DNA from 4 places in the Leminorella grimontii genome. Region 3 is predicted to be linked to each of the others. Evidence: predicted binding sites of a transcription regulator. Region 3 holds the regulator's gene; each other region holds the start of a gene.
What was found. Region 3 encodes Fur, which represses iron uptake genes when iron is present. Its sites were predicted from a motif close to ATAATAATGAGAACNACTATCAA; they were not measured.

Region 1 (4,180 bases), 660 kb from region 3:
GAAGACCAGCGGCGCATCGACGGCCATATGCTGCTTGAGGCGATGCTTCATTGCAAACAGTTCGGCCAGCAGGCTGAACAGGACAAGGTTCGCTATCAGAAATAGCTGACAGGAGACGTAGTACTCGGGACGATAGTATTCTGCGCCCCACAGGCCCGCGACGCCGAAGGTAAAGGCGAATCCGACCAGGTTGAGCGCTCGCCACGACTGCCAGAGGCTGATAGCCAGAATGCCGCAGGAAATCAGCAGATAGTAAGAGAACAGCGCCACGTGGCTGCCGCCGCCGGTAGACAGCAGCACCGGCGCCAGATAGCCGCCGATGCTGGCAAGCATCGCCAAACTTAGCGCCCGCTGCAGCACGGCCAACGCTACGCTGGCGGCGCAGATGACCAGCATCAGCCCAAAGGCGAAGGTGTGAGGGACGAGAGCGTATAGCCGGAAGGCGGCAAAAGTGGTGATATAAAGCGCCCCGATGGCGCCCCCCTGCAAAATCAGCGCATAAAGCGCCTGCTTGTGGCGCAGGCGCCAGCCTAGCCCAAGCAACACTACGCTCACCAGCGCCGCGCTGGCTAAGCGAAGCTCAATGGGGAACATGTCCCGCTCGATGGTATATTTCAGCAAATAGGCGATGCCGAAAAACAGCAGCAAAATGCCCAGCTTCGCTACCGGGTTCTCTTTAAACAGCCAGTGAATAGCGGAGCTGAAGGGATCGGGAGCCTGAGGCTTAACGTCGCCAGATGCGCGTGCTGACGCGGGCTTTGGCGAGCCAGATTCTGAATGAACATCAACTTTTGGTACAGGTTTAACGACCGGCTCAGCCTTCGCCATCGGCTTTGCCAAGGTTTCCGTCGATGTCGAAGCCTTGGTCGATACGCTCTCAACGACGTCCTGCTTTGCGACGCGGGCGGCAATGGGCTCCAAGACAGAAACGAGTACAGGCGGCGCTTCGGTTTCAACTGTTTCAATAACCGGCGCTGGAGATGGAGAAGCGGTGCTTTCACTCGCCTGCTCAACCGCCCGCGGTGCGGCTTTAGGCGTAGCGGCATCGCCTGCCGTAAGCGACGCCAGCGTTTTATTTAGCGCGTCTACCTGTTTCTTCAGTCGGCTAACCTCATCCAGCGCTTGGCGGCCCCGACTTAAGGCAATAAGCGCCATGATTGGCGCGCCTAGAATCGCCAATACGATGAGTAAACCAAGAAGAACTAATCCATCCATAGGGCGTTATCCTGAATCTAAGAGAAATTCAGTGTTACAGGAAACCCCCATCGCGTCTACCGGCGTTTGAGCATATTTGCTTATGCGCCCACCTCTAGAATTGTAAGTATTTATAAAATGGCACAGTTAACGTAAAGCGGCTTAATCTTCGCCCGTATGGCTAAATCCACCCTCGGGTACGCCTTCCCGCCAGTAGTTCACCAGATAAATTTGGTCGCGGGCCAGCTCGCCTTTATCAATCAGGCTACGGCGAAGCGCCTTTGCCGAAGAGCACTCCATACCGCCCCAAACCAAGGGCTCAGCGCCCGCAGGAAACGCCGTCGACGCGGCGGCGTCAATTAGCGCGCTCTCATCCCCGTCGCGTCGAATAAGCCAAACCACCTCTATGCCCTTGGGAGAATTCAGCGCCATAATTTCGCTTTCACCCGCCACCTCAATCACCGCCTTGCCCTTGGCATCTCTTGGCAGCACCTCTTCCAGCGAATAGGCTACCGCGGGCAGCGCCGAGCGGTCCGCAACGAAGAGCGTCCACTGGCCACGATAGGCTATACGGCCGCCCGGCCCCCAAATGCCGATTTTATCTCCGGCTTTGGCGCACCTTGCCCAGTCTGAGGCGACGCCGCCTTCGTGGCTGACCAAATCGATAGTCAGCCGCTGATTTTCTTTATCGTAATGGCGCAGGCTATAGGTACGAACCGTGGGGCGCTCCCCTTCAGGCCAAACGAGCCGCCCGAGCTTGGGGTCAAACTCAGGCCAAAGCAGATAGGCAGCGTCTTTGGGTGGAATAATCAGCTTGAGGTGGGGGCCGATAATCGAACGGTCTACGGTCAGCGTCTCTAGCTCAGCGCCGCCGAGAATAACCCGACGGAAACCGTCGTTAAGCGCATAGGCGTCAATAACGCACAGCTCGCGCTGGCCTTCCGCGCGCTTGGGCGGGCATGAGTTGATTGGGCGGGATGACATGGCGTGGCGTCTCTCTGTTCATAAATCGTCAGTGAAACGCCATGATAATTAATAATCATTATCATTTGCAAACGAGAAAACGGAAAAGGCCGCACAGCGCAGCCGAGCACCGTTGCTAAGAAGCGGTTTTTGTCCCTTTTCCTACCGGCAGGCTGACGATAACCAGCGCCAAAATAACGCAGAGGATGCCCGCCGCTTCAAACTGGTTTGGGCGCTCGCCCAAAAGCCCCCAGGACAGCAGCGCGCCGCAAATTGGCACCGCCAGCGATCCCATACCCGCAACCGACGCGGGGAGGTTTTTTAAAATAAACATCCACAGCGCCCAGGCAACGGCCGTTCCCAGCACGGCGTTATACAGCAGGCCGCCCCACAGGTAGGGGTGCCACTCGATCGGTCTGCCGTGCGTCGCCAGAGCGATAGCGGTAAGCACTAAGGAGCCCCACACCATCTGCCAGGTCGTCAGCGACAGCAGGTCGGTCTGATAGCGCAGGTACAGGCGCTTGGCGTAGATAACGCTCGCGCCCCACAGCAGGCCGGAGCACAAGGCTAATAAAGAGCCGACGATGCCGCTGTTCATCCTCCAGGGCTGGAGTATCAGCACCATGCCGCAAACCGCAATGCCGGTCGCCAGATACTGCAGCTTTCTCAATCGCTCTTTTAAGAACAGCGCCGCCAGCAGGATCACCCAAAAGGGCATGGTATAGGTCAAAATGGCCACCTTCCCCGCGCCGCCGCTCACCAGCGCCCACTGCGAAAAGCCCACCATACCGGCCGTTTGCAGCAGGCCGAGGATAAACGTCGGCAGCAGCGGCGGCGGCTTCATGCCGCGGTTACGAACCTTAAGCACCAGCAAAAGCAAGGCGGCGCCGAGCGTGCAGCGCATGGCCGCGAAGTCAAACGCGCCGGCGTACGGCAGCACGGACTTCATGACTATCCATCCGTAGCTCCAAATACAGGTCAGGCAGACCAGAGCGATAAGCGCGGGAAAGTTAAGCTTCAAGGGAAGACATCCATTTAAAAAGGAAGACGAACTAGCGCGAAGCTTCTCCCTCGCGCCTGGCCAGCTCTATAACGCCCTCAACGGCGGCCCGCGCCTGCGGGCTGTTGTGCCAGCAGGTTGAGCCCATCATTTGGGCAATCTGTTTAGTCACCTGCTCCGTTTCGGCCGCGGCCAACTGCGACAGAGAAGAAAAACCGATTTGTTCCAGGCGCGAAATCACCGTAGGGCCAACGCCCTTTACCGCCAGCATGAGAGACTTCTCTTGTTCGGAAAACATCGCGCCCTCCATATAAGGCCACGGTCATAGAAGACAGGCTTGAAGCCAGAAAGCTTAAGCCATCTGGGCGATAAAGCAAGGGGTTGCCCCGGTAATAACGCTTAACGTCCGTGACGATAGCGCCGATGCCTTTCTGCCATTTTCGTGAGTTACATCAAAAGTTTTCCTTAACTGACAATTGTTCAATATTATATCATATGAACAATATTACTCACGCGGGCGCAGACCGGCCTATACTCACTTCCAGAGGAAAGTAATGAAAAAGACGCTTATCGGCACCAGTTGGAAAATGAACAAAACGCTGGCTGAGGCGATGGCATTCTGCCAAACGCTGGAGACCTTTATCCCCACGCTGTCAGAGCGTATTCAGCCCTTTATTATTCCTCCGTTCACCTGCGTACGCGACGTGTCGACCTATATGGCGACCAACAGCGTCCGCTGCCTGACCGGCGTACAGAACATGCACTACGAAGACCGCGGCGCGTTTACCGGAGAGATATCTCCGCTGATGGTCAAGGATACCGGCGCGCTGCTGGTGGAAATGGGCCACTCGGAGCGCAGGGAGTTCTTCGGCGAAACCGATCTGACGGTGCAAAAGAAGGCGAGCGCAGCGCTCCGACACGGGCTCCGCCCGCTTATCTGCATCGGCGACAGCGCACAGGACGTCGCCTGGGGCGCGTCGGCGGAGACGGTCGTCAAGCAGATGAAGGCCGCGCTGTTTGGCG
Region 2 (4,180 bases), 2.1 Mb from region 3:
TTGCTGGCCTCGATGGGGTTGCTCAGCGCGCTCAGGGAGAAGGTGTCTTTCAGGCTGTCCCAGGTTTCGGTGACGGCGCCTTCCAGCTCGGTGAGCAGGTTGAAGTTTTCATAGTCAAACGGCTCGCTGGTGATTTGCTCGGCGGTATACAGCGTGTTGAGCGTGCCGACTACCACCTCTTTGGCCATCGCGCCGGTAATCAGACCGACCGTCGCCTGCCAGTTGTCTTCGGTGACGCCCATCGGCTTAAGCAGCGGCGTTATTACGCGGCTGGTGGCGGCCAGGGCCGAATCGTTAATGTTATTTACCGGCTTGCCGGAGAAGGAGAAGCTGTTGAGGCCGCCTATCAGCACGCTGGCGATGACGATCACCGTCCCTGCGCGCAGCACGAATCCTTTCAGGCGCTGCCAGGTTTGCAGCAGCAGGCTTTTGACGTGGGGAACGTGATAGACCGGCAGCTCCATAATGAACGGCGTCGCTTCGCCGCGCATGATGGTGTACTTGAGCATTAGCCCGGTCAGGATGGCGACCACGATGCCCAGAATATAGAGCGAGAACACTACCAGCGCGCCGTCTTTACCAAAGAACGCGGCGGAGAAAACGGCGAAGATGGCCAGCCGCGCGCCGCAGGACATAAACGGCGCCATCAGGATGGTCATGATCCGCTCGCGCGGCGCGTCCAGCGTGCGGGTGCCCATTACCGAAGGCACGTTGCAGCCGAAGCCGACGATAAGCGGAACGAACGACTTGCCGGGCAGCCCCAGCGCGTACATCAGCTTGTCCATGACGAACGCCGCACGGGCCATGTAGCCGGAGTCCTCCAGAAAGGCCAGGAACAGGTACATCAGGCCAATCTGAGGAACCAGCGGCAGCACGGTGTTGATGCCGCCGCCGATGCCCTGAGCGAGAAATATCGTCAGCCAATCGGGGAAGCTTAGCGTATGGCCGACCCACTGAATGCCGGAAATAAAGATGGCCGAAGAGCCGACGTCGAACAGCGGCTGCAGCGCGCCGCCGATGTTAATCGCCAGCACGAACATCAGGTACATCACAAACAGAAAGATGGGCAGCCCCAGCCAGCGGTTGATGACGATTTTATCCAACTGCTGCGTCAGCCTGCTCGGCGTGGCCTGGCTGAGGTTGTGGACGTCGTGGCAAACGGAAGCGATGACCTGATAGCGCGTATCGGCAATGATGAGCCCGGGGTCTTCCTGATAGTGGCGCTGTAGAATTTCCCGCGCTTCCGGCAGTAAGGATTCGGCCTGCCCTGCCAGCGTGCGGCTATAAATATCGCCTTCAAGCATCTGTAGCGCCAGCCAGCGTTTTTCCTGTGCGGAAAGCGTTTCCGGCATTTTTTCCGCCAGGCGTACCGCTTGGGCTTCGATCTCTTCCGGGTAGGTTGTCAGCGATGCGTGAAGGTTAGGCCTGCGGTTATCAATCGCCGCCTTCAGCTCTTTTAAGCCGCGTCCGCGCGTGGAAACCAGAGGGATAACCGGGCAGCCGAGCTTATTGGACAGCGCATCGATATCGATGTCGATGCGCTGGTGGCGGGCGATGTCGAGCATGTTCAGTGCGACGATGCAGGGAATGCCCAGCTCCAGAATCTGCAGCGTTAAATAGAGGCTGCGTTCCAGATTGGATGCGTCGACCACGTTCAGGATCAGGTCCGCTTCGCCGCTTAAAATATAGTGGCAGGCGATTTGCTCATCGAGAGAAGCCTGAGCGGAAATCGTCGTCAATGAATAGGTACCGGGCAGATCGACCAGCGTGGCCTGATGCGCTTCGGTTTTGAAATGGCCTTCCTTACGCTCAACGGTGACCCCGGCCCAGTTTCCTACGCGCTGGCGCGAGCCGGTCAGCTGATTGAACAGCGTGGTTTTACCTGAGTTTGGGTTACCGATTAACCCGATAGTAAGTTGTTTCATGTGTTAACCAACGGCGAAAAGTCAATGAATTAGCGAAGCTGCGGGCGGGAGCGTCAGCGCTTCAGTCGGCCGGGCTGAGCCTGATTAAATCCAAATCCTTTCTGCGAAGCATTAGGCAAACGCGCGGCGTTTCTATTTGAATGGGGTCGCCCAGCGGAGCAATTCGGATCACTTTAAACACGGAGCCGGGGAGCATGCCCAGAGAGAGCAGCTTTTGGCGATACGCAGGATTGATGCTCGGCGTAAAGCCAACGATTTTGTAGGAGTGCTGAGGCTGTAGCGGTGTCATAGCGTATTTTTAACCTAAACTCACGATTGACGACAATACTCGACTTCACAGAATAAAGTGTGGCAATAAGCGGTAATTTCCCGCCGCTTTTATTAGTCAACGGGCAATTTATACGCGGTTTGTACTCACCGCGTTAATGTTAGTAATAATGATTATCGTACACAATGCCACACTGGCCGCTAAGCGTAAATAATTATTACGCCGTTTGTCTATCGCCGTCACGGAAGTAAATTAAATTGTTATTTTTATGTGAAAATTACGAGTAACTCGCACTGCGGCCTGGCTCTGACGGTTGATTAACGCTGGGTGAGGGGCGTCGGTGCCGCCGTAAAGTGAGGCTTTCGTAACTCGACGAAATAACGGCGTTTTATTCTTGGCAATGTGAGCCGGCGAAAAAGAGAAAACAATAAAAAGAATATTTATCGTCCTTTACTATTCGTTTTTATAAAAAGCGGCGAAGGCGGAATGTTAAATAAAATGTGTTGTTATTCGGCCGGTGATTAAAAGGAAAATGTAACCGTCATCAAACAATTTTAATGTCGCTCCCTTGCCCGCTATGCATAGCGGGCAAGGGCGTCGAACTTAAAAAGCTAACGCTTCATTTTGCCAAACGCCGCGGCGAGCGCGTCGCCCATAGCGCTGTTGTTGGAACCGGGCGCAGGCTTGCCGCGTTGGCCTGAAGACGGACGCTGTGATTTTTCTCTCTCCGGCGAGGACGACCGGCGGCTATTGCCTTCTCCTGGCTGTTCGTCCAGCCGCATCGACAGCGCGATGCGCTTGCGGGCCAGATCGACTTCCATCACCTTGACCTTGACGATATCGCCGGTTTTCACCACCTTGTGCGGATCTTCAACAAACTTGTCCGCCAGAGACGATATGTGAACCAGGCCGTCCTGATGGACGCCGATGTCGACAAACGCGCCAAAGTTGGTGACGTTGGTGACGGTGCCTTCCAGAATCATGCCGATCTTCAGGTCGTCCAGCGTCTCTACGCCGTCGGCGAAGCTGGCGGTTTTAAATTCAGGGCGCGGATCGCGGCCCGGCTTTTCCAGCTCTTTGAGGATGTCGTTAACGGTCGGCAGACCGACGCGCTCGTCGATAAAGTCGCGGGCGTTGATGCCGCGCAGCGACTCTGGGTTGCCCATCAGGTCGTGCAGCGTTTTACGGGTAGCGGCCAGAATTCGCTCGACGACCGGGTAGCTTTCCGGGTGAACGGTGGAGGCGTCCAGCGGGTTGTCGCCGTGGTTGATGCGCAAAAAGCCAGCGCACTGTTCGAAGGCCTTCGGCCCCAGGCGGCTGACCTTTAGCAGCTGTTCGCGATTGCTGAACTTGCCGTTGGCGTCTCGCCAGTCGACGATGTTCTGCGCGATAGCGCGGCTTAAGCCCGCCACGCGGGTTAACAGCGGTACCGAGGCGGTATTGAGATCGACGCCGACGGCGTTAACGCAGTCCTCGACGACCGCATCCAGCTTGCGCGCCAGCAGCGTTTGGCTTACGTCGTGCTGGTATTGGCCTACGCCGATGGATTTGGGGTCGATCTTCACCAGTTCGGCAAGCGGATCCTGCAGGCGACGGGCGATAGACACCGCGCCGCGCAGGGATACGTCCAGATTCGGGAATTCGGCGGCGGCCAGCTCAGAGGCGGAATACACCGACGCGCCCGCTTCGCTGACGATCACCTTTTGTCCTTTGACGTCGGGGAACTGGCGCTGTACGTCCAGATAGAAGCGTTCGGTTTCTCTGGAGGCGGTGCCGTTGCCGATAGCGACCAGCTCAACGCCGTGCTTAATGCAAAGCGCGGCCACTACGGCGGCGGCTTTGGCTGCCTGCCCGGTGTGGGGGTAGATGGTGTCGGTGGCGACCAGCTTGCCGGTCGTGTCGACGACGGCCACCTTAACGCCGGTGCGAAGGCCCGGGTCCAACCCCATGGTAGCGCGAAGCCCTGCGGGCGCCGCCATCAGCAGAT
Region 3 (4,180 bases):
GCACCGCCTTTAAGGCCAACGCCAATCCGAAACCAACGGCCAACGAGGTGCCCTACGAACCTCTGCCAAGTTCAGCGACACAAAGCTGACTATTGATGTAAACTAAGAGCCTAAAAGCAGCCGCAGTGCGTTTTGCGGCTGCTTTCTTAAACCCGCGCTAAAAAAGGCAACGCTATGTTTGAAGATCTGGCGAAAGTAGGTCGTTATCTGGGACAGGCAGCCCGCCTGATGGTCGGCGTACCTGACTATGATACCTACGTTCAGCACATGCGCTTAACGCATCCTGACCAGAAGGTCATGAGCTACGAAGAGTTTTTCCGCGAGCGGCAGGAAGCCCGCTATGGCGCCGGAGGCGGTCGCTGCTGCTAGGACGCGTTCCTTAGCTGTTTATGTAGACCAAGGCCGGATACTAAAATAACGGCCAACGTGCGCAAACGGCTAAAGAACGCGGCCTGATGCAGGCCGCCGTGATCTATTACTCGGAGGTAGAACTACCGCTATGACTGCCCTTTCCCCGCTTCCCGTAACGATACTGACCGGCTTTTTAGGCTCAGGCAAAACGACGCTTATCAACCATCTGTTAAAAAACTACCCCAACGAAAAGATCGCTATTGTAGAAAACGAGTTTGGCGCCGTCGGCATCGACGGTGGCCTGCTGGAACGACGCGGTGACGTTGAGGTGATTGAATTAACCAACGGTTGCGTGTGCTGCAGCGTGCGCGGAGAGCTGACGGAAGCGTTAAAAAACCTGCTGACCCAGAGAGATGAAGGAAAGCTCTCTTTTGAGCGGCTCCTGCTGGAGACAACCGGCCTGGCAGACCCTGCCCCGATAATACAAACCTTTTTCGTTGACGACGTTCTCAGAGAGCGCCTGATGCTCGATGCCGTCATTACTCTGGTTGATGCAGAACATGCGCAAAAGCAGCTTAGTGAACACCGGGTCGCCGTTTCTCAAGTCGGTTTTGCCGACCGGCTGATTTTAACCAAGCTCGATCGCATAGATGAAGAGACCAAACGCCTGTTGCTTGAACGCCTGCGTGCGATCAACGCCAGAGCCGTCGTCTGCGAGGCCCGCAGCGGCAGGTTGGAAAAAGAGGCGTGGATAGGCATTGAGGCGTTTAATCTGGACGAAGGTTTTACCCTGAACGCTACCTTCACGCCTTCATTGAAAAACAGCGCTACACCGCTGCGATTCCGTCCTCTGGAGCAGTCTGACGCCTCCCGCTCGTGGAATGACGACATCACGTCGCACGTTTTTGAAGCTGGCGATGTGGATATCAAGCGCATCGGCGCATTTATGGAAGGCGCTATCGAGAAATACGGCAACGATATGCTACGCTATAAGGGCATTCTGGCCGTTGCGGGAGAACCCCGTAGGCTTATCGTTCAAGGCATACACCGCGTCGTAGGATTTGACTACGGCAGCGAATGGCGAGCGGATGAAGCACGTAAGACCATGCTGGTCATCATCGGGCGCAGCTTGCCCATTGACTCTCTTGAGCGGGAGTTTATGTCCTGCGTGAGTCAAAGCGAAGCTTATCCTCGGTAGGCTCGCAGCATAAGCGCCGTATTATGAAAAATTGCGATACGCAGTTTAACTGTTGAATATGCGATCTGGTGAAAAGTTATTTGTAAAACCTATTGATACTATCGGTTTTTCCAGCGCTTTCATTAGGTTTTCATTTCGCATCTCAGGCTCTATAATGATACATTATACTTTTGTTAAGTACCCGCTGGCTGTATCACGGCGCCCGAATTTAGGACACCTCGCATGACTGACAACAATACCGCACTGAAGAAAGCTGGACTAAAAGTGACGCTTCCTCGCCTTAAGATCCTGGAAATTCTTCAGGAACCGGAGAATCATCACGTCAGCGCTGAAGATCTCTATAAGAGACTCATCGATATGGGCGAAGAAATTGGTTTAGCGACGGTTTATCGCGTATTGAACCAGTTTGACGACGCCGGTATCGTGACTCGCCACAGCTTTGAAGGCGGAAAATCCGTTTTTGAACTGACGCAAAAGCACCATCACGATCACCTGATTTGCTTGGACTGCGGCAAAGTTATCGAATTCAGCGACGAATTTATCGAGCAGCGCCAGCGCGAAATCGCTGATAAATACAGCATTAAGCTGACTAACCACAGCCTTTACCTTTACGGTAAGTGCAGCTCCGGCGACTGTCGTAAAGACGAAAGCGCCCATGATGCAAAGAATTGATAGCTGTTCTTTCTAAAAACAACGCCGGCATTAGCCGGCGTTGTTGTTTCTGCCCGTAAAAAATCTTTTTTAGGTAAAAAAATACCCGCGTTAACCGCGGGTATTTTGCCTTTCTTAGGAGATCAGGCCGCGTTCGAAGCGCCCCAGGTATCTCTCAGCCCGACGGTTTTGTTGAAAACCAGCGCATCGGCCGTTGAATGACGCCTGTCGGCACAGAAGTACCCTTCACGCTCAAACTGATAGGCAAACTCCGGCTTCGCCGACTTCAGAGAGGGCTCCACAAATCCGTGAACCACTTTCAGCGACTCAGGGTTAATAGTCGACAGGAAGTCGTCCGCTGCGCCCGGGTTCGCCACGCTAAACAGGCGATCGTAAAGGCGGAATTCCGCCGGCAGCGCGTGCGCCGCAGAAACCCAGTGGATGACGCCTTTAACCTTACGTCCGTCCGCAGGATCTTTGCCCAGCGTCGCTGCGTCGTGGCTGCAGTAAATCGTGGTGATATTACCTTCTGCATCCTTCTCGACGCGCTCGGCCTTAATCACGTATGCATGTCTTAAGCGAACCTCTTTGCCCAGCACCAGGCGTTTATACTGCTTGTTAGCCTCTTCGCGGAAGTCTGCGCGATCGATATAGACTTCATTGCTAAACGGCACGGTGCGGGAGCCCATTTCCGGGCGGTTCGGATGAACGCCGACGGTCAGGTTCTCTTGATGTCCCTGCGGCAGCGTTTCAATAACGACCTTCACCGGATCGAGCACGGCCATCGCACGCGGCGCGTTTTCGTTCAGGTCATCGCGGATACAGGTTTCCAACGCTACCATTTCTACGTTGTTATCCTGCTTGGTTACGCCGATGCGGCGACAGAATTCGCGGATAGAAGCGGCGGTATAGCCGCGGCGACGCAGGCCGGAAATCGTCGGCATGCGCGGATCGTCCCACCCTTCTACGACCTTCTCCGTCACCAACAGGTTCAGCTTGCGCTTGGACATGATGGCGTATTCCAGATTCAGGCGAGAAAACTCGTACTGGCGCGGGTGACAGGGAATGGTGATATTATCCAGCACCCAGTCATACAGGCGGCGGTTGTCCTGAAACTCCAGCGTACACAGCGAGTGGGTGATCCCTTCCAGCGCATCGGAAATGCAGTGGGTAAAGTCGTACATCGGGTAGATGCACCACTTATTGCCGGTCTGGTGGTGTTCAGCAAACTTGATGCGGTAAAGCACCGGGTCACGCATAACGATAAACGATGAGGCCATATCGATTTTCGCGCGCAGGCAGGCGGCGCCTTCGGCAAACTCGCCGTTTTTCATCTTTTCAAACAGCGCCAAGTTCTCTTCTACGCTGCGATCGCGATACGGGCTGTTCTTACCCGGCTGAGTCAGCGTGCCGCGATATTCGCGCATCTCTTCGGCAGACAGCTCGTCCACATAGGCCAACCCCTTATTGATAAGCTCTATGGCGTAGCTATGCAGCTGGTCAAAGTAGTCGGACGAATAGCGCACTGCGCCGTCCCAGTGGAAGCCGAGCCACTCAACGTCGGCTTTAATGGACTCAACGTACTCAACGTCTTCTTTAACCGGATTGGTGTCGTCAAAACGCAGGTTGCAGCGCCCCTGATAGTCCTGTGCGATGCCGAAGTTCAGGCAGATGGACTTGGCGTGGCCAATATGCAGATAACCGTTCGGCTCGGGCGGGAAGCGGGTCACTACCGTAGTGTGCTTACCCGAAGCCAAATCTTCATCAATAATATGGCGAATAAAGTTAGTCGGGCGGACTTCGGCCTCACTCATTTATTTTTTCCTCTATGCAAAAGCGCTCACAACGTATAACCATATATCATCTAACAACGCCCCTCAGGACACAACCGTTAGTTACATTTCCTGATAAAAATGACGCGACTACGGAAATTTTCAGGCGTTTTGCAAACAAAAAAAAGCGGGAAGGTTCGCCTTCCCG
Region 4 (4,180 bases), 1.3 Mb from region 3:
CCGTCAGGTTGCTGGCGTTGACCTGTACCTGCCATTCTTTGTTAATGTCGTAGCGAACCATTGCGTCCCACAGGGTATAAGCGGGAACTTTTAGATCCTTATCGTTCGTTTTATCGCCGTAGGTGCTGCCGATGTAGCGAACGCCGGAGCCAATAGTCAGCCCTTCAAGCTTGCCGTTAAAGGAGTAGTTTGCCCACAGGGACGCCATGTGCAGCGGCGTTAACGGCAGGCGGTTGCCGATTTCGTCGCTGTCGCCGGAACGGATGGTTTCTACGCGGTTTAGCGTGTAGTTAGCGTGGATCTGGAGGGAGTCAGTTACGTGGCCTACGCCTTCCAGTTCCAGACCCCGAGAGCGCGCCATCCCCGTTTGAACCTGAGCATAGTTGATTTTCGGATCGTTAGACGTCGTCAAAATGTTCTTCTGGTACATTTCAAACAGGGCCGCGTTAAAGTAGCCGTTGAAACCTTCAGGGACATACTTAACGCCGACTTCCGTCTGTTGGCCGGTCTGCGGCTTATAAGGGCTACCGTAGCCGTCGCGCCCGGACAGCGGCTGGAAGGATTCCGAATAGCTGATGTACGGGTTAAGGCCGTTGTCGGCAAGGTACATCAGGCCCGCGCTTTTGGTGTACTTATGGTCATCCATATCGATACGGCCTTCGGTGGCGCCGCTGTTTACACCCGCGTTTGATATGATATCGCTGGAGCGCGCCTTGTCGTAGCGGCCACCGAGCAGCAGTATCCACTTATCGTCGAACTTCAGCTGGTTCTGAACGTATACCCCCGTTTGAAAACGCTTGGTACGGTGGCTAAACAGCTCGTCGTCGCTGACCGGCGTATAGTTGCCGTAGACGGGGTTAAAGATATCCAGAGGAGAGCCGAAGCCATAAACGTTGCCGTCTTTACCGCGCGAGTTAATGGTTGTGTAGTCGGTGCCTAACAGCAGGGTGTTTTCAAAATTGTCTATCGTCCAGTTACCTACCAGACGGTTGTCGATGGCATAGTTTTGCGCGCTGCCGTCGCGATAGGTCAGGCCGCGCTGAACGTTTCTGTCATCAAGCATATATGAGCCGTAGACGTTGCGCAGCAGCAGATTCAGATAGCTGTAAGAGGCGTTTTGCTTAAACGTCCAGGTGTCGTTGAACATGTGGCTCAGCTCATAGCTGACGTTGAACTGCTCAGAATCGCCCTTGCTGTAGTCCGGTTCGCCGAAGCTGGTGTCTTTATCTACCTTGCCAAAAGGCGTGCCGTGCAGCGTACCGTAAGGCAGCTTAAAGCCGCTTGTGGGGTTGGAATTGTCTTTCATGTAGCTGGTAAGCACGGTCAGGCTGGTTTTGTCGTTGAAATCGACAGAAATGCTGGGCGCAAAGTAATAGCGTTCGTTGGACGCACCGTCTACCGGGCCGTTGTCTTTTTTGGCGAAGCCGACGAAGCGATAAAGCACGTTCCCTTCTTCGTTGAGCGGGCCGGAGGTGTCTAAACCGAAGTGCCGATAGTCGTTCGAACCGTAAGAAACGTCAATTTCACCCTGCTTTAGGCGAGTAGGATGCTTGGTGATCACGTTTACCAGGCCGCCGGGAGGGTTTTGGCCATACAGCATGGACGCAGGCCCTTTCAGCGCGTCAAGGCGCTCGATGCCGTAGGTTTCCTGGTGCCAGGAGTAGAACCCCGCTTCATTGTAAATCGTAGACAGCCCGTTTTGATAAGGCGCCCATTCGAAGCCGCGGATAATCAGCCAGTCGGTTCTGTTATCCGCACCATATTGGCCCGTCTGAATGCCAGCGCTGTAGCGCAGGGCTTCGTCGATTTTTTTAGCGCCGCGATCTTTGATGTCTTCCAGCGTGACTTCCGATACGGAGCGGGGCGTTTCCGCTGCCGGCGTATCAATTTTCATTGCGGTATTGGTACCGGTAACGATAAGGGTCTCACCCGCCTCGGCGTTTTGCTGTTTTTCCTCCGCCATGGCCGGTGAAGCCGCTGCCAGCCCTAAGAGTACGGCATAAGCCAAAGGCTTATAGGTCGGACTATACGGTGCGACTTGTTTGTTCATAGGTATGTTCTTCCCGTTATTGTTAAAAATGATAATTGTTATCATAGCTATTTTCTTTTGAATTGTTAGCGACTGTCAATGGGAACGTTTTGTGCGGATACCGATAGCAAAGATAAAAGATCGCATCCTGATGCAAACATAGAGAATGGTTATCGTTACGAATGAAGTGATATCATCTACACTATGACTTTGGCCGAAGCGCGGTAGCGCTTTGCTATTTAAAAAGGATTAATGATTTCATGTACAAAGGCGTGCGTTACTTACTTATGGCTCTGATTTTTTGTGCGTCAGCGGCCACGGCGGGCGAATGGCCTAAAGAGCTGGTGGATGTTTCCGGTCAGAAGGTCGTGCTAAAGCAAAAGCCGCAGAGAGTGATACTGGCGTCGGGCTACAGCCTGCTGGCGTTTTCATTTGTACATGAGGACCCGACGGCCGTGCTGGTTGGCTGGGGCAGCGAGCTTAAAAGGTTTGATGAAGCGACCTATAAGCTTTTTCTGAAGACTTTTCCAAAGCTGGCTGCGCTGAAAACCATCGGTAGCGGAAGCGGTGATGAGCTTTCGTTGGAGACGCTTCTTTCTTTAACACCGGACCTGGTGATATTTGAAGCTTGGCAGGTGCCGCGTTCTAAGTCGCTTATCGAGCTGCTGCAAAAGAGCAAGATACCGGTTGCCGTTATCGACTACTATCAGGAGCCGATGAAAAATACCGTTCCGTCGACCCGCCTTTTAGGGCAACTGCTGGACAGAGAAGAGAAGGCTGAGGCGGTCATCGATTTTTATCAGCAGCACATGGCGAGGCTTACCGAGCGGTTAAACGACAAAAACCTGACCCATCCGCGAGTGCTGCTGCACGCCTATCCCGGCGTATGGGACTGCTGCTGGAGCAGCGGAGCCGGCGGACTTGGCGAATATATTTCCCTGTTTAAAGGGGAAAATATCGGCGCTGACAAATTTCCAACCGCCAACGGCGGGCTACTGAGTCTGGAATACGTGATTAAAAAAGATCCGCAGGTGTACATCGCCACCGGCCATTCGGCGGTAGACCCCAACAAAGCTCTGCCGATGGGAACAAGCGTAGATCCGGCGCTAAGCCAGCGGCAGCTGAAAGCGCTGGTAGAGCAAAAGGGTATTAGCACCTTTGACGCGGTCAAAAACGGCAGAGTGCACGGTTTTTGGAACTATTTTACCGGTTCGCCTTTTAACGTCGTGGGGGCTGAGGTAATGGCCAAGTGGATACAGCCTCAGCTTTATCAGGATGTCGACCCGCAAAAAACGATGGATGAGATGAATCAGCGTTTTCTTCCGGTTCCTTTAACGGGAACCTATTGGACTACTTTACAGAGATAGCGTTATGTATATTCGACCCGAACATCTGGTGGCGTCTAAAGAGCAGCTGCGCGAGCACTATGCCATGCCGAACGACATCGTAATTAAAAAGCAGCTGGACTTTCTGGCGCCCTACGGCGCGAAAATGATCTCGCTGTCGCCCTTTATGGTGCTGGCGACGGTAGGGGAAAAGGGCGTTGACGTTTCGCCAAAGGGCGGTGTGCCCGGGTTTGTTAAAACGGTCGGCGAAAAGACGCTGCTTATCCCTGACTATGCGGGAAACAATCGTCTGGACGGCCTGCAGAACATCATTGATAACCCGCAGGTAGGCCTGACGTTCTTCGTTCCTGGCGTGAGCGAAGCTTTCCGCGTCAACGGTAAGGCGCGGCTGTCGCTTGATCCGTCGCTGAGCGATTTTTTTAGCGAAACCGGTAAGAAGGTGAAGTGCACCATCGTCGTTGAGGTTGAAGAGGCCTTTATTCACTGCGGCCAGGCCGTTTCGCTGGCAAAGCTGTGGGAAAGCGAAAGCCAGAGTAATAAAGACAAGGCGCCGCTGCTGAAGGATATTATCGACTTTCACCAAAACAGGATGCCGGTTTAAAAAAGAAAGGTCGGAGCATTCCGACCTTTTCTGTATTTACTGCATTACCGCTTGCGCTACAGCATCCCCTTCAGGCGATAGATCCACTCCAGCGCCAGCTTGGGCGAAAGCGCGTCGGGGTCGAGCGCTTCCAGCGCTTCCACGACCGGCGGCGCTTCCTCTTCGACCGTCAGCAGCGCCATTTGAGCGCCTTCGGTCGAGCCG

Region 1: the regulator Fur is predicted to act here: its motif matches at 2,227-2,249, upstream of V8L73_RS14850 (siderophore-interacting protein).
Region 2: the regulator Fur is predicted to act here: its motif matches at 2,351-2,373, upstream of feoA (ferrous iron transporter A).
Region 4: the regulator Fur is predicted to act here: its motif matches at 2,079-2,101, upstream of V8L73_RS05845 (TonB-dependent siderophore receptor).

The regions. Positions count from the first base shown of each region.
Region 1 covers NZ_CP146357.1:3,217,657-3,221,836, forward strand. The annotation lists gene V8L73_RS14845 (DUF2339 domain-containing protein) at 1-1,215, opposite strand, end outside; gene V8L73_RS14850 (siderophore-interacting protein) at 1,357-2,178, opposite strand; gene V8L73_RS14855 (DMT family transporter) at 2,294-3,178, opposite strand; gene V8L73_RS14860 (helix-hairpin-helix domain-containing protein) at 3,210-3,455, opposite strand; gene V8L73_RS14865 (triose-phosphate isomerase) at 3,712-4,180, shown strand, end outside.
Region 2 covers NZ_CP146357.1:354,123-358,302, forward strand. The annotation lists gene feoB (Fe(2+) transporter permease subunit FeoB) at 1-1,925, opposite strand, end outside; gene feoA (ferrous iron transporter A) at 1,987-2,214, opposite strand; gene V8L73_RS01780 (Tex family protein) at 2,805-4,180, opposite strand, start outside.
Region 3 covers NZ_CP146357.1:2,559,338-2,563,517, forward strand. The annotation lists gene cstA (pyruvate/proton symporter CstA) at 1-89, shown strand, start outside; gene V8L73_RS11910 (YbdD/YjiX family protein) at 175-369, shown strand; gene V8L73_RS11915 (CobW family GTP-binding protein) at 500-1,549, shown strand; gene fur (ferric iron uptake transcriptional regulator) at 1,772-2,221, shown strand; gene glnS (glutamine--tRNA ligase) at 2,344-4,014, opposite strand.
Region 4 covers NZ_CP146357.1:1,220,115-1,224,294, forward strand. The annotation lists gene V8L73_RS05845 (TonB-dependent siderophore receptor) at 1-2,050, opposite strand, end outside; gene V8L73_RS05850 (ABC transporter substrate-binding protein) at 2,317-3,396, shown strand; gene V8L73_RS05855 (MSMEG_1061 family FMN-dependent PPOX-type flavoprotein) at 3,401-3,976, shown strand; gene mutS (DNA mismatch repair protein MutS) at 4,033-4,180, opposite strand, start outside.